Regions from separate parts of the Pseudoalteromonas sp. TB25 genome, predicted to be linked through region 1. Evidence: predicted binding sites of a transcription regulator. Region 1 holds the regulator's gene; each other region holds the start of a gene.
The links. The regulator LexA, encoded in region 1, represses DNA repair genes until DNA is damaged. The targets are predictions, from matches to a motif close to TACTGTATNNNNATACAGTA.
Positions count from the first base shown of each region.

Region 1 (6,905 bases):
TCGTGACACAAAAAGACGATTTACTTACTAGCAAAGAGCTATGTTTGAGCAGTGATATTAGCGAAGCAATTTTATATGAGCTAGTTGAGCATAATATTGCGGTTCCAATTGAGGGGGAGCATGTTACGCAGTGGCAATTTACGGTATCTGCAGTGACCTTAGTTAAAAAAGCGGCCCGTATCCAGCATGACTTTTCGTTAGATTGGTCGGCAATAGCTTTAGTTTTACAATTGCTGGATGAGCGTGATGAGTTGATTTTCGAAAACGAAATGTTAAAGCGACATTTGAGTCGATTTAAGCACTTGGAATAAAACAAGCCCTAGGCTTATTTACTCTTTGATAAGTGGGCGCTAGCTCTCAAAAACCAATATGACTACTTTGATTTATTCTTATTTTTAATTCGGATAAATCGTTTTAGTCGTATATTTTGTATAAGTAATAATATTCCACTTAAACAAAAAAGTACGCTGGTTGCTGAAAAGCTAATAAGCAGCGGATTATTAAAATCCTCTCGCTCATCGTAATCCATAATATGTAACATCCAAAAAAAGTCGAATATTCGCCATAGCGTGCTGCGAACGGTGACAACTTTGCCGTTATTTTCTGACAAGTACAGTGTTGTGTTAAATGTGTCGTCAAATTGTACCTGCCAAACATTGGTTTTATATCCAACTTCTCGCATACCTTGCTTTAGTAGTACAGCGCTTGTTACTTGAGCATCAATAAGTAAGTGTGCTTTAGCATTTGCGGTAATTTGTATTTTAGTTGGCGGTTCAAATGGTCGGCCTGTTATGCCATTGAAGCTTTGCTGCTCGTTATTACTAAAGACAGTAATAAGTGGTGTAGTTAAGAAGTTCTCAAAAATTATTTGTGTTGGATTAACCACCTGAGAGGCAATATCGTCAAGGGAAGCAATATAATCAGCCTGCGTAAATGGATTATTAAGAGTGCGTGTTGCAAGATGCTTCCCATGAACTTTATCAAGAGGGATTGCACTCATAATTAAACCACCTAGTAACCATGCTAAAATTTGTAGTGCTAATAAATAACCTAACCATTTATGTAACTTGCGAGCATGCTTAAATATTTTTTTATTCATGTTTTAGTCTTATTATTTTTAGAGGCTAGTTTATTACATTAATAGGATAAGTTACTGCGACATTTTGTCGCAGTTTAAACTATAGCTTACTGTAATCATTTAAAAATAAAAAAGATTACACTTAAATTCCTAACATGACTTATCTGTTTAATTGAGCTAGATGTTTGATATCCAGCTAGCTTTAAATGCTAAAAAATACTTAAAAGCTACGAAATATCCATATAAAGTGGTTAATAGAGCATAGTTGATTTGGTATAACGGTAAAACTGCGTTAAAGTTTGCAATGAAATTATTAGAGGATAAATACGAAACGATGTCGGAAATTCAATTTTTAAATGTAGATCTTGAGCTTGAATCAAAGCAAGATATTAGTTTGCTAGTGGCGGACTTGAAAAAAGTCGCGACGATTTTACATTATGACAAAGACGAATACCGTCAACTAGCACGTATTGAAGCTACAGGTGAGGTGAGCACACCTGATAAAGCCATAAACCATATATGTGAGCTTATTGAATCGTGTTCGCGTAACGCGCTAAAGCAATGGTTAAGTTGTTCACGTAGAACGTTTGATATTGGTTTTGAATCAGGGACTTCTCCTAAGTGCTTTAATCAAGCCTTAGATGCAGATACATTATTGCGTATATCTGCGATTGGTGCGGGTATGGAAATTACCATTTACCCAATCGAAAAGTAACTATCTTCGCTCTACGACTGCTGCGGTCATTTTTGATACGCAGCACAGCTCATTGCGGCTATTTGTAATTTTTATTTCCCATACTGAACTACGTTTGCCAATATGAAACGCTCTAGCCGTTGCTGTTAAAGTGCCGTTGCGAGATGCTTTTAAATGACTTGCGCTAATTTCCTGCCCTACACAGTAAAATTTAGTAAAATCGACAACAAAGTTAGCGGCATAGCTGGCAACTGTTTCGGCAAGTACAACGTTAGCACCGCCGTGAACCATCCCCATTGGGTTATGATGCTCAGGAATTGCCGGCATTGTGGCAACCAAATAATCATCGCCAATTTCTGTGACTTCTATCCCCATAGTTTTCATTAATGTTCCTTGGCCATTAACGCCTTGCTCTAACTGCTTGCACAGCTCTAAGGTGATGGGCTGGTACCAAATACTCATAATGTCTCCTTTGCATTTTTAATCATTTATAAACTCAGCTTTAGTTATATCCCTAAAATGTACACAAGTGAAATTACTTTAGCTATTTTAAGGCTTAATTTAAATTTGCGATTTTTATTTAACTGTATATACTCACAGTTAAATGTACTGTATGGAAAACCAGTTGTATGCGACCATTAACGAACCGCCAAGCTCAAATACTCGAACTAATTAAAGTTTTTATTAAAGACACTGGTATGCCTCCTACACGTGCTGAAATAGCGCAAACATTAGGTTTTAAAAGTGCCAATGCTGCTGAAGAACATTTAAAAGCACTTGCTAAAAAAGGCGCAATTAAAATGAAACCAGGTGCAAGCCGTGGTATTCAATTAATTGAAGAAGAAGAGCCAGAACAATTAGGTTTACCGCTTATAGGGCGTGTTGCTGCTGGTTCACCTATTTTGGCGCAAGAGCACGTTGAAAGTCACTGCAAAATCGATCCATTAATGTTTAAACCGGCTGCAGATTTTTTACTACGCGTTAACGGTATGAGCATGAAAGATATTGGTATTATGGATGGTGATTTACTTGCTGTACATCGTACTCAAACCGCTGAAAATGGACAAGTTGTTGTTGCTCGCCTAGACGAAGACGTAACTGTAAAACGTCTTGAGAAAGCGGGTCGTAAAGTATTACTTCATGCTGAAAACGACGATTTTGACTCTATTGAAGTAGATCTTGAGAATGAGTCTTTTAATATTGAAGGCTTAGCCGTTGGCGTTATAAGAAACGCTGATTGGATGTGACTTTAAAAATAGCTTTTAAACAAGCAGCTTTATAAATGCGTACTAATTAGTACGCATTTTTGTTTTAAAATTTGTACTAAAAAATAGGGCGTAAACAGCCCACTGACTATTTAAGCTGTAAACTTTTTTGCACTTATATTTTCCCCCTCCGAATGCGTTAAACCCCTTTGTTTTGCTCATATTTTGAACTTTCTGTTGCCCAGTTGATTACCGATTTTTTATTAATTATTCAATATCACCTGATTGTTTTTTATACTAAAACTTGCTTGTTGTTCGTTTTTTAGCTAATTGTTAATGTGCTGAGCTAATAATAACTCACAGCTTTTTAGTTTTGAGAACACACAATATACACAAACTCGTTGTTGGCGCAGCAAAACCAATCAATATTAAATAAGATTGGCTAAAAAAATAAAAATAACGAATTGGCGTTTAAGCCGTATGCCTCTTCGCTTTGCATTCGCAATAGCATCAAAGGAGCCGTCACATGGGTAAACTGACCTCTACCTTGTGGCTTATATTATGTGTTTTTTCGCACCCAGTTTTGGCTAACAGCCAATACAATATGCGCAAAGGCGTAACCGATATAAGCAATAATGTATATCAGCTGCACATGACCATATTTATAATATGTTGTGTGATTGGGGTGATAGTGTTCGCAATTATGTTTTGGGCACTTATTCATCACCGTAAATCTAAAGGGGCTGTACCTGCCCAATTTCACGAAAGCACTAAAGTAGAAATACTTTGGACTGCAATTCCGTTTGTTATTTTAATTGCTATGGCAGTACCAGCCACTAAAACCCTTATTGCAATGGAAGATGCCAGCAAAGCTGATCTCACTATTAAAATTACGGGTTCGCAATGGAAATGGCATTATGAATATATGGGCGAAGATGTAGAGTTCTACTCTATTTTATCTACCCCGCAAGATGAAATAGCGAATCTTGCAGATAAAAACCCTAACTACTTACTTGAGGTTGATAAGCCTCTTGTACTGCCAATAAATCAAAAAGTACGATTTTTAATGACTTCTGATGATGTTATTCACTCTTGGTGGGTACCTGATTTTGCAGTTAAAAAAGATGCGAACCCCGGCTTTATAAACGAAACATGGACGAACATAAACGAAGAAGGTACTTACCGAGGCCAATGTGCTGAGTTGTGTGGTAAAGACCATGGCTTTATGCCCGTTGTGGTGATCGCTAAATCTGAAGCTGATTTTAAAACATGGCTTGCAGATGCAAAGCAGGCTAAACAAAAAGCAGCATTAGCAGATGCCGCATTACTTGATAAAACCCTCCCAAAAGAAGAATTAATGACTTTAGGCGAACAAGTATATATGGCTAATTGTGCTGCATGTCATCAACCTACTGGCATGGGGTTACCGGGTGTATTTCCTGCACTTAAAGGTAGCCCGATAGTGCTTGGCGATATAAAAGATCACATTGATGTAGTTATCCATGGACGACCCGGTACGGCAATGCAAGCATTTGCCAAACAGTTATCTATAAAGCAATTAGCTGCGGTTATTACTTATAAACGTAATGCGTGGGGTAATGATACGGGTGATGTTATTCAACCGAGTCAAATACAGGCAGCACTTGATGCCAAAGTGGAGGCGAACTAATGAGTAGCATAGTAGAACAACCTAACGCCAATGAAGCTCATCATGCTCATCACCCAGCTAAAGGTTTTAAACGCTGGCTTTACACAACTAATCATAAAGATATAGGTAGTTTATATTTAATTTTTTCGCTGACCATGTTCTTAATTGGTGGTGGAATGGCCATGGTGATCAGGGCTGAATTATTTCAACCAGGTTTACAGTTGGTCGATCCTCACTTTTTTAATCAAATGACCACAGTGCATGGTTTAATTATGGTGTTTGGTGCGGTTATGCCCGCCTTTACAGGCCTTGCTAACTGGATGATACCACTCATGATTGGCGCGCCAGATATGGCATTGCCAAGAATGAATAACTGGAGCTTTTGGATTTTACCGTTTGCGTTTTTAATCCTATTGGCATCGTTATTTATGCCTGGTGGGGGGCCTGCATTTGGTTGGACTTTTTATGCACCACTGTCCACAACATACAGTAATGATAATACTGCATTGTTTGTATTTGCCGTACATATTATGGGAATTAGCTCAATAATGGGCGCAATCAATGTGATTGTAACCATAGTGAACTTACGTGCCCCCGGCATGACATGGATGAAGTTGCCCTTATTTGTATGGACGTGGTTAATTACTGCCTTTTTATTAATAGCCGTAATGCCAGTGCTTGCAGGGGCTGTCACTATGGTACTTACCGATAAGTATTTTGCTACCAGCTTTTTTGATGCTGCAGGCGGTGGCGACCCGGTGATGTTCCAACACATTTTTTGGTTTTTTGGTCACCCTGAAGTATACATAATGATTCTTCCTGCCTTTGGCATTATATCTACAATAGTACCTACCTTTTCTCGTAAAAAACTTTTTGGCTATGCCTCAATGGTATACGCCACATCCTCTATAGCACTATTGAGCTTTATTGTTTGGGCTCATCATATGTTTACCACTGGGATGCCGGTCGCTGGCGAGTTGTTTTTTATGTACGCGACCATGCTTATATCGGTACCTACTGGAGTAAAAGTATTTAATTGGGTTGCCACAATGTGGAAAGGCTCAATAACTTTTGAGGTGCCAATGCTTTTTAGTATTGCGTTTATTGTGCTGTTTACCTTAGGTGGCTTTTCGGGATTGATGCTGGCAATTACACCTGCTGATTTTCAATATCACGATACTTATTTTGTAGTGGCGCATTTTCATTATGTATTAGTAACAGGGGCTGTATTTTCGATAATGGCAGGGGCTTATTACTGGCTGCCCAAATGGACAGGCAACATGTTTAATATCACGTTAGCTAAATGGCATTTTTGGCTATCACTGGTGAGCGTGAACGTACTGTTTTTTCCTATGCATTTTGTAGGACTTGCCGGTATGCCGCGTCGAATTCCCGATTACGCACTCCAATTTGCCGACTTTAACGCAATCATAAGTATTGGTGGATTTGCCTTTGGTTTATCGCAATTGTTGTTTGTAGCTGTGGTAATTAAATGTGCACGCGGCGGTGATAAAGTACCTGCAAAGGTATGGGAAGGGGCTGAAGGACTTGAGTGGGAAGTTGACTCTCCAGCGCCATATCATACTTTTTCTAAGCCGCCGGTAATCAAGTAATGACACACGCACCGCTACTCAAACGTTTAGTACTTATTTGCATAGGCATGTTTGCCTTTGCCTTTGCTTTAGTACCTTTGTATGACGTGTTTTGCGACGTAACAGGGCTTAATGGAAAACCTTCGCTTGAGCAAGCAGAGCAAAGTACGCAAATAATACAAAACCGAGAAGTTGGCGTTAGTTTTACTACTCACGCGCAAAGAGGTGCACCGTTTGAAGTTAAATCAAAAGAATACAGTGTTGTGGTAAAACCCGGTGCAATGCGTGAAGTAATGTTTAGTGCTAAAAATAACAGCAACCTAGATAAAGTAATGCAGGCTGTACCATCAGTCTCGCCAGGTAAAGCGGCAAAGTATTTACATAAAATAGCGTGTTTTTGCTTTGATCAGCAACCTCTAAAAGCAGGGGAAGAACTTGAATTTAAATTACTTTTTTATGTTGATACAGCACTGCCAAGCGACATTGAAGAATTAACTTTATCTTATACCGTATTTGATATTAGTGAACAGCTGGTGGCAAGTAATAACTAGCTTTTCAAACTAGTGTGAAACTAGGAGTAAATAAAATGAATCAAGAATATGAGCATTATTATGTACCAGAGCAAAGCCCGTGGCCTATTGTGGGCGCTGTTGCATTGTTTTTTATTGCAGTAGGGGCAGGCTTAACA
Region 1 covers NZ_AUTI01000418.1:7,555-14,459, reverse strand. The annotation lists gene L652_RS0120040 (chaperone modulator CbpM) at 1-311, shown strand, start outside; gene L652_RS0120035 (membrane protein) at 374-1,099, opposite strand; gene L652_RS0120030 (hypothetical protein) at 1,413-1,793, shown strand; gene L652_RS0120025 (PaaI family thioesterase) at 1,794-2,234, opposite strand; gene lexA (transcriptional repressor LexA) at 2,402-3,019, shown strand; gene coxB (cytochrome c oxidase subunit II) at 3,504-4,646, shown strand; gene ctaD (cytochrome c oxidase subunit I) at 4,646-6,238, shown strand; gene L652_RS0120005 (cytochrome c oxidase assembly protein) at 6,238-6,768, shown strand; gene L652_RS0120000 (cytochrome c oxidase subunit 3) at 6,804-6,905, shown strand, end outside.

Region 2 (6,905 bases), on a different contig from region 1:
TGGTAAAGTTGTTAGATTATTGTCAAAGCGCTCAGTTAATAAAATATCGAGTATTTTTAGCGAAATTGTTTTGCAGCCCACTTTAAAGTTTATTAATTCCATGCCTTTATCTTAATTTACCTATTAATGCTTTAAGGATAGAACAAATTAAATAAATAGCTTAAAGATGGATAAAATTTAACAGAGATAGGGCAACTAGAAATTATTAGATGGTGCTAGTGAGGTTTTTTATGGCACGTTTAAATTGATTCTCAAGCTGTTTTTTTCCTAATAATCCTAAGTGTTGAATCACTTTTTCATTACTTTCATTTTGAAGTACTAACTTTATTAAAAGTTGTTTATCAGACTCTGTTAATTGAGATATATAAGAAGGTGACTGGCTCAGTAACTGCCAAAGAGTTGCAGAGATACTAAATTGAGTGAAGTTACTTTTAGTGAGCAGCGCTAATCGCTCGTGAGTCTCTAGGCTTATTAACTCGTCGCTAAATCCTTCAATTATTATATTCACGAGTTGCCAATCTAGTGTTTTAAAGTGTGTTAAAAGAGCATAAAAGAAATCGATTTTAAACTGCTTTTTTAGGGGGTGAAGAATTGTACTTTTGTCGCTTAAGCATTTAACTACAAGCGCCGAATGTTCAGCGGTGCTTTTATCGCGTTGATAACCTAATTTTACAGTATCAAATCCTAGGTTTTGCCAAAAATTAAGTAACTGCGCCGTTGCGCCAAAGCTTGCACCAAGCCAACTACATTGGCTTTTTACCTGTGATTCGCAATAACTAAGTAACTTTTTACCAAGTCCTATATTGTGGGAACTCGGATCAATCGCTATTCGTACAACGCGAGCGCTCAGTTTCGTTAAACAGTCATTATTAAAGCTAAGTTGTGAGAGTGCTTGCGCCATTAAATGTCCTTGCGGACGGCGCTCTCCACTTATAACCTGTAGGGCAAGTTCTTCACTTAAACCACCTTCTATGGCGATTAAGCATACGCCAACTAATTGATTATTAATTTTGCTAATAAATAGTCTTTGCGATGGTGCGTCTAGTAGTTGGCGTAAGTCGTTGACACTACTTTGATAGTGAGCCAGTGCAAGTAGGGCAATAACTTGCTGCAGTAAAGATTCATTGTTTACAAGGGATTGCTGAGTTATTTCGCTATGAACTGGCTGCTCTAATTGATCACTACTTAACTCTATATATTCTGCATCGAGTGCAAGCAAGGTGCGAATGTGCTTCTCGAGGGGATCGTATTTAGCAAAACGCAGTGGCTCATCAAGCGTTACAACTTTAGAGGCTTTATAGTGCGCTTTTATATAGTTACTAAAGCGAATGGTATAACCCCTACCATTTCCTTCATATCCAACTAGAGTGCTTGCAAAGACTATACGAGGATAATGAGCTAGCATTTTTAGTAATAACGGAACAGGGATTGCTGCAGCTTCATCAACGAGTAGTAAATCGCACTCAGGTAGTGTGTTTAATAACGCGTCAGGTGCAACGTAGTGCAAGTTGGCGAGCTGTTTATGTTCAGCGTTGTATTGCAGGCTTAACTCTTGGGCTAAATGTTTAAAGCTGCTATGGGTCGCTTTAAACTGAGTGCTGCAAATAATTACTTTTTTATCAGTTAGTTTTGCCGCGGCTAAGCCAAGTGCTGCCGACTTACCTCTGCCTCTATCGGCATTAATGAGTAAAGGCCTGTTGGCACGGCCGTTAGCTACTTTTACTATTTGCTCAATACAGTTTTGCTGTGGCTCATAATCAATTTTATTATGCATTACATAGCTAGCGTTATTACTAATACAGCCATTTTTTTCACTAAAGTGAAAAGCGGGCGACGGTTTAATAATAGTCGCGAAACGTTGATTAAATAAACTACAGTCAATGGTGTGACCATGTGATTGCACTGTGCTTAATGCGGGATCTTGCCAAGAGGCTAAATCATCTAATTCAGGTAGTAATAAAAACAGTATACCGCCTGCTTTAACGGTGCCGGCAAGTGCTGCAAGTTTATCAGGGTGCAAACCACTAAAACCATCGTAAACAGCATGGGCAAATTCTTGCCCTAAAATTTGGTGTGTGCGAGTAGGCCAGTACGAATTTTTAATCGCGCACTGCTTGGATACAACAAGTGTATTGTTTTCATCTATTAATGAGTTAAGTAATTCACAACACCAAGCTGAGCTGCCAGTAATTAATACTAGCTGGCGATGATACGCGCCAGCTAGTTGTTGTTTTAATTCATTTAGGTGTGTTTTATACCGCTTGTAATCGTGCATAAGCCGTTACTAACCATTTGCTACCAAGGTCGTCAAAGTTAACTTGTACGCGAGATTGCGCGCCACTGCCTTCGTAATTAAGTACGGTACCAACACCAAACTTAGCATGCAAAACTCGTTGCCCTAAGTTAAAGCCACTGTCTTCAAATGCTGCATGGCTAACTGATGCGCTAAAACGCCCGGCGGCAGGTGGACGAGAAACCTGTGTTTTAATACGAATTTCTTCTACGCAGTCTTCAGGGATTTCGCGTAAAAAGCGAGATGGGCTATGGTATTTCTCTTGCCCGTATAAACGGCGACTCTCAGCATGGCTAATGTATAACTTATCCATTGCTCGTGTCATGCCTACATAACAAAGGCGGCGCTCTTCTTCTAAGCGACCCGACTCTTCGTTGCTTTGCTGAGAAGGGAACATGCCTTCTTCTACGCCTACCATAAACACTAGCGGAAACTCTAAGCCTTTAGCTGAGTGAAGCGTCATCATTTGTACGGCGTCTTCGTGTTCTTCTGCTTGTCCTTCACCTGACTCAAGTGACGTATGGGCTAAAAAGCCTTGTAAAGGCGAGCTGTATTCTTCGTCTTCAGGAAGTTCGTACTGGTCACATGCGCTAATTAGCTCTTCTAAGTTTTCTACGCGAGCACGGCCTTTTTCACCTTTTTCAGCTTGGTACATTGCCATCAAGCCTGAGGTTTGAATTGTGTACTTGGCTTGCTCATGCAAAGTTAGATCGCTAATTTTATCTTCTATTTGTTCAACGAGTTCTACAAACTTACTTACTGCACCCGAAGCACGACCAGATAAATGCTGTTGTTCTACAATTGCTTTTGCGGCATACCAAAGCGGTAACGATTCTGCTCGTGCACAGTCGCGTATATGGCTCAATGTTTTGTCGCCAATACCGCGTGCTGGCGTATTAATTACACGCTCAAACGCGGCATCGTCTTGACGATTACCTACTAGGCGTAAGTACGACAACGCATCTTTAATTTCTTGTCGTTCGAAGAATCGCATACCACCATAAATACGGTATTTTAAGCCTTCTTGTAGCATGGCTTCCTCGAGTACACGAGATTGCGCGTTACTACGGTATAAAATTGCTGCATCTTGTAGGGCATTCCCTGCATTTAACCAGCTTCGTAGTTTGCTACTTACAAAGCGTGCTTCGTCTAATTCATTAAATGCTGCATAAATAGAAATTGGCTCGCCATCGTTACCGTCGGTCCATAAGCTTTTACCCATACGCTCTGAGTTATTTTGAATTAATGCATTAGACGCTTTCAAAATAGTTGCAGTTGAACGGTAGTTTTGTTCAAGACGAATGGTTTCTGCGCTAAAGTCAGTTAAAAATCGTTTAATATTTTCGATTTTAGCACCGCGCCAACCGTAAATACTTTGGTCATCGTCGCCTACAATCATGATACTGCTTGTATCGCCTGCAAGTAACTTTAACCATGCATATTGGATGGTATTTGTATCTTGGAACTCGTCTACGAGCATATGTGCAAAGCGTTGCTGGTAATGACGTAGTAACGTAGGGTTATTTTTTAACACTTCGTAGCTGCGTAGTAATATTTCGGCAAAATCAACTAGGCCTGCTCTATCACAGGCTTCTTGATAGGCGGCGTAAACACGCAGCATCATTTGCTCGTTAATATCGTATGCTTGAATATCTTTAGGGCGAAGTGCTTCATCTTTTTTGGCGCTTATGTACCAGCCAAATTGTTTAGCTGGCCATTTTTTATCATCAATATTCATCGATTTTAGTAAGCGCTTGATCATCCTAAGTTGATCGTCAGAGTCTAAAATTTGAAAGGCTTCAGGTAAGTTAGCTTCACGATGATGAGCACGTAAGATACGATGCGATAAACCATGGAATGTACCAATCCACATACCGCCTACAGGGGCTTTTAGTGTTTCTTCAACGCGGCTACGCATTTCTTTAGCCGCTTTATTAGTAAAGGTTACAGCAAAAATACTGTAAGCAGATGCTTGCTCAACTTGCATAAGCCACGCAATACGATGAACTAACACTCGTGTTTTACCAGACCCAGCACCTGCTAATACCAGCATGTTTTGTAGTGGGGCTGCAACGGCATCGCGTTGTTTGTCATTTAAGCCATCGAGTAATTGTGAAACGTCCATCGTTACGCCTTTTTAATCAATATTGTGGGCAGTATAACAGGTGTTTTTGTTAGGCTAAATAAAATACTGTTTTTATAAACAGCTATTTATAAAATAGCCTTAAAAACGAGTAACTTGCTATTTTTTTGAACAAACAAAAAGTGTAAACGCACAATAAAAATTGCTAATTTGACCTAAAGTTAGCAAAATTTACTAACTCTCTAAATCTAGACTAATTTAACTATTTGATTTGTAAGCTTTAATAAATTGGCATAGAGTGTGTAAGTAAATAATTATAAAATCAAATAAATACAGAGGTTAGTATGGCAGATCAAGGTTCTGGCGGTAATGTAATCGCAGCATTATGTAATATATTTTTTCCTGGTTTAGGGCAGTTAGTGCAAGGGCGTATTTTAGCGGCTATATTTTTTGCACTCGCTATTATAATAAGTTACGCACTAATTTATGTGCTTGTAGGCTTTGTACTTGTGCCTATTATTTACTTATGGTCGATTATTGACGCAGCGCGTTATAGATCGCGAAGTTAACGGCTTTAAAGTTGAGTGAAATAGCGCCCATGTGGCGCTATTTTACTTTATATGTCCTGTGGTTTGCGGGCGTTTACGTATATAATTACGCAATTAAAGATTTACAGGCAAACCCTATGGAATATCAATTTATTCGCGACCCTATTAGTGGGCTACGTATTAAAATAAGCAGTGAACACGCTATTATTGGTCGCTGGCTAAACGAAGAAATAGGCAAAGATAAAGTAGCTATGGTGCAAGCGCTTATTGCATCGGTGAGTTCAAGCTATGAGCCGCTAACGCTAAAAGGCCAAGAAATAGATTTAATATTAACTAAAGACGAAGCATTATTTGAAGCCCATGCGCTTCATCAAGACAGTGAAGACCTAATAGCGTATCAAGATGACGATTTAGCGCTTGAAGAAAATGGTTTAAGTAGTGGTTGTGGCTTTGAAGATTTCATTGATTTAATTGATTCATGGGCTGAATTTAGCGGCTCAAAGTAAACTACATATTAAGATAGTGCTGATGCGTTAAGCTTCCTTTATCTGTACTATTACACTAATCAAAAACGACAGGAATGAATATGTCTGCCAATTTAAACAAGCTAGTAGTTATGCTAGAAATGCAAAACGCCATGAACACTAAAGTACATGAGCAATGGTTTACTCAAGGATTCGAATGGTACCGCGCTATTTGGGTTGAGTGCGCTGAAATGCTGGATCATCATGGTTGGAAATGGTGGAAAAAACAAACACCAGATACTGAACAAGTTATTTTAGAGTTGGTTGATATTTTTCATTTTGGTCTATCGCTTAGAATTGACGGTAAAACTAGCTACGAAGACTTAGCAAAGCAACTTGAAACTGAGCTTAGTAATGCTCAACAAGCGGATGACTTTAAACAAACGCTAGAAATATTAGCGGCTTCTGCTGTTGCAGATAAAACGTTTAATGCCGCTGCCTTTGCCGGCTGTATGGCGCAAATGGGTATGGATATTGATGATTTATATCGCGGCTACGTAGGTAAAAATACGTTAAACTTTTTCCGCCAAGATCACGGTTACAAAGATGGTAGCTATATTAAAGAATGGAACGGGCAAGAAGATAACGAGCATTTAGTTGAAGTAGTTAAAAGCCTTGATACAGAACATGCAGATTTTGCAAAGTTAGTATACCAAGGCCTTGAAGCGCGTTACCCAAAAATCTAGCCCAAGTAAACTGAGTTAAATAATCTTACGATAGTCGGTAACACTCAGGTAATCGGCTATTTCGTTATGTGGTTGTTGGCTATCAGGGTTAGCAACTGCAAGTAAGTGCTCAATGCCGTATTCTCGTGCGGCATTTAATACCGGCACACTGTCATCTACAAACAAAGTGCGCTGCTTATTAAACCCTAAGTCTTTTTGTACTTGGTGCCACAAACTTTGCTGCTCTTTACTTACTCCATATTCATGAGTAGACACTACACCATCTAGGTAGTTATCAATCGCTGTATGCTCAAATTTCAGCATGACACTCTCAGGGTGGGCGTTGGTAAGTAAAATTAACTCTTTGCCTGCTTTTTTAAGCTCGGTTAAAAAATGAGGTACGTCTTCGCGCATTTTAATTAAATGCTGAGACTCTCGTTTAAGCTCCATTATAGGCAAGCTTAATTGCTGCTCCCAATAATCTAAACAATACCACTGTATTTGACCGCTCACAGCTTGATAGCGTTTTAAAATATCTGCTTTAGCTGCATCAAGGCTAATGCCTCTCGCTAATGCGTGTTGCGCAGGGATAACGTTAAGCCAAAAATGACTGTCGTAATGTAAATCGAGTAATGTTCCATCCATGTCGAGCAAAACGGTATCGATTTTTGACCAATTTAACATAGGAATTTCAACTTATAAGGTTTATTATTGAACTAACTGCCATGATAGCAAATTAACGCCAATGACACAGAAAAAGCACCCAACACCACCACAAATCCTCAGTAACAA
Region 2 covers NZ_AUTI01000330.1:1,286-8,190, forward strand. The annotation lists gene L652_RS0112800 (hypothetical protein) at 1-102, opposite strand, end outside; gene L652_RS0112805 (GNAT family N-acetyltransferase) at 206-2,275, opposite strand; gene uvrD (DNA helicase II) at 2,253-4,418, opposite strand; gene L652_RS0112815 (hypothetical protein) at 4,721-4,945, shown strand; gene L652_RS0112820 (YacL family protein) at 5,062-5,430, shown strand; gene L652_RS0112825 (dUTP diphosphatase) at 5,511-6,134, shown strand; gene yrfG (GMP/IMP nucleotidase) at 6,150-6,797, opposite strand; gene nudE (ADP compounds hydrolase NudE) at 6,859-6,905, shown strand, end outside.
Region 2: a site for LexA is predicted at 4,483-4,502, ahead of uvrD (DNA helicase II). Genes of this name have one in related genera too.

Region 3 (6,905 bases), on a different contig from region 1:
ATTACCGCTTGGGTGCATCGAATGGTTTAGATGTATTAAAAGAAGCAATTGCCAATGGCTTTAGCGGTCCTATTATTATGTTAACGGGGCAATCTAATGATGAGTTAGACTCAGCTGCGCTTGATGCGGGCGCCGTTGATTACTTAATTAAAACAGAAATGAGTTCGAGCCGATTTGCGCGTGCTATTCGTTATGCTTTAGCGCGTAAAGATGTAGAAGGTGAGCGAGTTGAACGCTTAAAAGCTGAAGCCGAAAATCGTTCAAAAGATCGATTTTTAGCTCATTTGAGCCATGAGTTACGTACCCCTCTATCGTCTATTTTAGGTTACACCGAACTGTTAATGCAGAGCGACTTTAGTCAGCAAGCAGAAAATGAATTGGGTGTTATTTATCGAAACGGTAAACACTTATTGAGCTTGTTAAACGATGTGCTCGATTTGTCAAAAATAGCAGCCGATAAACTGGAACTTACCCTAAGCGAAGTTAACCTTGATAGCATGCTTGCCGATGTATACACGCTAATGCGCGTATCGGTGCTTGATAAGGGTCTTACGTTGCGCTTTGAATCTCATCAGCCATTACCTCTAGTTGCACGACTGGATGCAACAAGAGTTCGTCAAATTTTAATAAATCTAATAAATAATGCGGTTAAATTTACCGATAAAGGCGAAATTGTTGTTAATGCGTGGACGCAATGGGTTGATGGCACTGAAATGCTATTTTTTAGCATTAAAGATTCAGGTATGGGCATTGCCCCTGAAAAACAAGAACTTATATTTAAGCCTTTTGAACAAATAGCCGATGTAGAATCACGCTCTGTAGGTGGCGCAGGCTTAGGTTTGGCAATATGTGCTGAATTGTTAGCGCGTATGCACGGTGATATTAGTTTGCACTCTGAAATAGGCAAAGGTTCTACATTTACTATTTCGGTTTATCCGGGTGACATTAGTGGAGTAGAACGCCAAACGCTTAATTTTAGTAGCGCACCACAATTACAAAGTAAATCAGCTCCTTGTAAGGTACACGGACGAGTATTAGTAGTTGATGATTTACGTGATTTACGCATGCTAGTTGGTCATATGATCAGTACCTGTGGTGCGCGCGTAGATTATGCCGAACATGGCCAGCAAGCGCTTGAAAAAGTACGCATAGCAGATGCGTATAAAGCGCCTTACGACATTATTTTTATTGATATTCATATGCCTGTAATGGGCGGCAAGGAAGCTACCATAGAGCTTAGAAAAATGGGCTATAAAGGCCCAATAATTGCGCTCACTGCCGCTACGATGAAAGGCATACATGAAGAGCTTGCTGCACTTGGTTTTAACGATGTAATACCAAAGCCTGTTGATAGCGCGGCTTTATATCAATGTTTGCAAGATTACTTGGTAGCGCCAGAGCATGCACCGCAAGCTAAAGATATAAATTGTAGTAATGGCTTAACCGAGAAAAAGCAGCGCTTTTTACTTGTGGAAGACGATCACGATGCAGCGCAAATTACGCAACTACTTTTAGAAAGTTTAGGCGTTGAAACCGTCATTGCGTCTAGCTGCGCACAATGTTTGCAAATACTTAATCACGACCAGCAATTTAATAAGGTATTGTTAGATATGCATTTACCTGATGGTCGTGGCGTTGACTTAGGTCAGCAAATTAATGAACGATATCCAGATCTACGTTTAGTAATTGTAAGTGGCGCAGAGCCAGATCCAAGAGAAATAAAAGATTTAAATATTGACCGAGTTTTACTTAAACCTATTAATTTGAGCTTACTTGAAACGCTTATTAGCTAGGGACTGTTTCTCTTTTTAGGTTGAATTCATCAGTATGTTTGGTGTTTAGGCAAGGCTGAGCTTGTGTAGTATGGTTATTTCCTATAAATAGGCGATAGCGAAGCAAAAATGCCGAACATGCGTTGCCCGATAGCTCCTAGATTGAACAAATTTTAATTCTGAAAGGTCAACAGGCCCAATAACTGAGACATTATTTATATGCATTCAATAAAGTTAGTATCTGAAGAGTTAACACCATCAAAAGTAGTGTGTGTTGGGCGTAATTATACCGCACACATTGCAGAGCTAAATAACGAAACGCCAGAGCAAATGGTTTTATTTAATAAGCCAAATAGCGCAATTACTAATACGTTATTTGCAGCTCACAACGGCGATACGCTACATTATGAAACCGAGTTGTGTTTTGTAGTTAAAAATAAAAAATTTGTAGGTGTTGGACTCGGCCTTGATTTAACTAAGCGTACTGTGCAAAGTAAATTAAAAAATAAAGGGCTTCCATGGGAGCGCGCTAAAGCGTTCGACGGCTCTGTAATTTTAACTGATTTTGTAGCGCTAACTGATGCAATGAAGCACTTTACTTTTGAACTTAAAATTAATAATGAAGTGATTCAGCGAGGTGATACTCATTTTATGCTGCACAACCCTGACTCAATTTTACAAGAAATTAGTGAATTTATGAGCTTAGAAGACGGTGATGTAATAATGACAGGTACACCGTCGGGCGTAGGTGAGGTAACAGCTAAAAGTATTTTTGCAGTGGCGCTTTATGCTAATGATCAGTGTTTGCTTGAGCATCAGTGGCAAGTAAGTAAAAGTTAACGACTTGCTGTTGGTAGTGTTTATCAAAGTCAGTAAAGGTGGTTTTAAGCCAGTTATGCTGACTTTGTTGATACTCAGGCGATTGGAGTACATTATTTTTTAATGCGCGGTTAATTTTTTTAAGGGCTTGCTCTGCAAAATTATTAGGTGCTTTAGCCGCACAGCCTATTGCTCCTCTTATAAATTGAATGTCATTTTCTGCAATTGGCACACTTTCTATATACGTATACTCCCCTTGTTTATTAAAGTAATCAGCCATAAACGGGTAATCAATTGAGTAGTCTAAAAAGCCGTGACTCAAGCGTGCTATAACAGCCTGACTTTCATTTTCGCTACTCCAACTTAACGACGACTCTTTATCTCGTTTTGTATTTTCAATAATTGTATTAATTTTAGTTGTAAATTTACGTGCAGCCGCTTGCCCGTATACATATTGCGGGTCGGTTAATAAATTAATAAGGTGAATAGGCGAGCCGTGCTTTTCTTCTAATTGCGGCTTTAGCTCTTTAGTCGTGATAATTGAAAATGGGGGATATACCGTTGTTGGATTTGAGTAGTTAAGTTGTTGGTTATTATTTTTTTTATAAATAACACACGGAAAACATACATTTTTTCCTTCATTTAAATATTTATTTATACGCTGCTGAGGAACAATTAAGCGGGTATGTTTTACATCAGTTATGGTTCTGATGAGTTGCTCGGTTAGGTTGTCGCAAATACCGCCTTGTGGTGCGCTTTCACTTTTAGCTATATGAAAAGGGGGCGTGTAACTTTGCAGCCAAATAATCTCTTCTAGAGGTTGTACTTTTTGCTCAACGGCGTGCGCGTTGAATACAATTAATAAGCAAAATGCATAGTATCCGTTTTTCAGCATTGATAAGTGTTCGTTGAATTAAGAAAACTTAATAAAAGTATAGTGTTGGTTGTAGTAGGGTCAAATATTTTAGTTTAAAAGCAACCTCATTCAAGGCTGCTTTTAACTCATACATGCTTAATAAGGCATCGGATGGTTTCTAAATATGGTGTTAATCTCACTAAGAATTTCGTCGTTTAGCGTTATGCTAAATGCGTCTATATCTTCCTTTAATTGAGCTATAGATGTTGCCCCGATAATTGAAGAAGTTACGCCATCTACTTGGTTACACCATGCTAAGGCTAGTTGTGCTGGAGTAATATTGTTTGCATGAGCCAGCTCAACATACTGCTTAGTGGCTTGCTCTGCATTGGGTGTATCTCTAAAAATACCGTTACGCTGCATGAAGGTCCAACGAGAACCTTCTGGGCGAGCTCCATTTAGATATTTACCCGTTAATAAACCGGCTGCTAAAGGCGACCACGGTAAGTAGGCAATATCTTCGTGTACACATTGTTCTATTAAATACGGCCAGTCTTTAGCGTGCGCTAAGCTAAACTCATTTTGAATAGATACCATACGCGGTAAGTTATGCTCTTTGGCCAAACTTAAAAACTGGCTTATACCCCATGGCGTATCGTCAGATAAACCGCAGTGTTTAATTTTACCTGCTTTAACACATTCATTAAGGCCTTCTAGAATATCAAGCATACTAGCTTGCTGCTCTTGTGTATTTACGTCGGTAAATTTAAGAGTGCCGGGCCATTGTCTGCCAAAGTGAGGGGTAGAGCGGTTTGGCCAATGTAGTTGATATAAATCAATGTAGTCTGTTTGAAGTCGCTTAAGTGAATCATCCACGGCTTCTATTACTGTTTGGCGAGTAATATTGCCGCCATCACGTACCCACGATAATCCATTGCCTGCAATTTTTGTAGCTAGTACCACATCGCTGCGTTTTTGTTTATTACGCGATAGCCAGTCGCCAATAATCTCCTCGGTTTTACCATAGGTCTTTGGCGAAGGAGGCACAGCATACATTTCGGCTGTATCAATAAAGTTTACGCCTTGCTCTAGCGCGTAGGCTATTTGTTCATCAGCGTCGCTTTGAGTATTTTGTTTACCCCAAGTCATACTCCCTAGGCACACTCGAGATACGTTTACGCCACTGCTACCTAGTGGGTTGTATTGCATAAAAATTCCTTAACTAAATTAGTTTTGAGCATGGCTGATTAAAGCCGATAAAAGAGGCTCGGAGATTGGGGCTTTTTGCCCTGTAGTAAAATCAAACATTACAACTTTAGATGCACCCGTAGTCGTTATTGCTTTTTGTGCATGGCTATAAACGGTGTAGTTCATGGTAAAGCGATCTGTTTTAAGATCTGTAATTGTAACGCCTACAGTGAGTGTGTCGGGAAAAGTTACTGGGCGTTTATAGCGAACGTTATTTTCGCTTATTACTGGGCCCACACCGTTTGGGCTTATTGTGTCGAACAGATTTATTTTATTTAAAAAGTCGATTCGGGCTATTTCAAAGTAACGTAAATACACTACATTATTTACGTGTTGTAGCGCATCCATATCAGCCCATGCTACGGTGATATCGGTATGAATAGGGTGCTGATCTTTAAACGTTTGCATTATTTATTGGCCCTTGATTTTAAAGTACTTAGATTATCAACATGGTGTTACGAGCTCAAGGTAATTAATGGCATGTTTTTTTTATAAGATGATTGTACCTGTTTAATTTTAGGTCTACAGTTAAATTACACAGACACACAAAAACACACACAAAGGTAATAATATGCAGAATATAATTAATTGGTCCTTAGCTTGTTTGGTTTTTATAGCCTCTTTTACCTGTTACGCGATGGGGAATGAATCTGGCGCTATCATTTTAATGTTGGCAGGATTTTTATTTGAGGTTATGTATTGGCTACGAGGTTATAAGAGATCGGAGGACAATAAACACTTTTTTTAATCGTTAACTAGGGCCTGTTGACCTTTCAGGATTAAAATTTGTTCAATCTAGGGGCTATTTAATCGCGGCGCGAGGTTTGTGACCTAGTGGGCTAAGTAAAAACCGAGCAACAAAGAGTAAATTGCCCCTAGGCAGAACCCTTCGGGCAGCATATGTTTGGCATTTGTGCTACGTTATCGCCTATTTATGGGGAATAACCACACTACATAGGCTCTGCCTTGCCTAAATACCAAACATACTGCTGCAAATTTAACCTCGAAAGATAAACAGGCCCTAGGCTTGCATATCACATTTTATTCTATAATAATGACTGTATAAATAACCAGTTATTATTGTGGTGATGAAGAAGTTTATTCACATAGACATGGATTGCTTTTATGCAGCAGTAGAGATGCGAGATAATCCAAAACTTGCATGTGTACCGCTTGCTATTGGAGGCAATAGCCGACGAGGCGTGCTCTCAACCGCTAACTATATAGCTAGAGAGTATGGTGTGCGCTCGGCTATGTCGAACTATCATGCTAAACAATTATGCCCCGATTTAGTTATTGTCCCAGGGCGCATGGCTGTATACAAAGAAGCTTCAAACCAAATACGTGAAGTATTTAGCCGCTATACAGACTTAATTGAACCCCTTTCTTTAGACGAAGCCTACCTAGATGTAACAGACAGCACCGCTTGTAAAGGCAGTGCCACACTTATTGCACAGCAAATAAGAGCCGATATTTACAATACTACAGGGCTCACTGCATCAGCTGGTATTGCACCGATTAAATTTATTGCCAAAATAGCCAGTGACGAAAATAAACCGAATGGTCAATTTGTCGTTTTGCCTGATGAGGTCGATGACTTTTTAGCGCAATTACCGCTTGGGAAAATTCCAGGAGTGGGCAAAGTAACGCTCGAAAAGCTAAATTTAAAAGGCTTATATACCGGCAAGGATGTACGTGAAAAAGGCGTTAACTGGATGCAGCAACATGTGGGTAATTTTGGTGTGTCGCTTTATCAAAAATGTGCAGGTGAGTATGTTGGTAAAGTATCCACAGATCGTATAAGAAAATCGCTGAGTGTTGAACATACCTACGAGTACAACAAAACAAGTTTGCAAGAGTGCTTAGATGAGCTGCCAAGGTTGTTAGACGAATTAGTTTTAAGGCTTAATAAACAGCAGTTACGAAACCGTATTAATAAATTGAGTGTTAAGGTGAAGTTTGCAAATTTTGTAGTGACCTCTGCCGATCAGGTATACCACGAGCTCAACACAGAAATATTTGTTCAACTACTTACTAAGGCCTACCAGCGTGGGCTACAACAGCCTGTAAGATTACTTGGCATAGGCGTTGGCATTAAAAACGAGCCAGAGCAAAACTTCCAACTTAGTATTCTCGATTAAGCTGTAAAGCCTGTAACTCCAAGTTGCCATTTATTGATAGGTTATGTGATTAGCTCATCGCTCCTTGCT
Region 3 covers NZ_AUTI01000268.1:3,786-10,690, reverse strand. The annotation lists gene L652_RS0108865 (hybrid sensor histidine kinase/response regulator) at 1-1,793, shown strand, start outside; gene L652_RS0108860 (fumarylacetoacetate hydrolase family protein) at 1,992-2,612, shown strand; gene L652_RS0108855 (ABC transporter substrate-binding protein) at 2,563-3,486, opposite strand; gene L652_RS0108850 (aldo/keto reductase) at 3,604-4,656, opposite strand; gene L652_RS0108845 (thioesterase family protein) at 4,675-5,103, opposite strand; gene dinB (DNA polymerase IV) at 5,784-6,836, shown strand.
Region 3: a site for LexA is predicted at 5,752-5,771, ahead of dinB (DNA polymerase IV). Genes of this name have one in related genera too.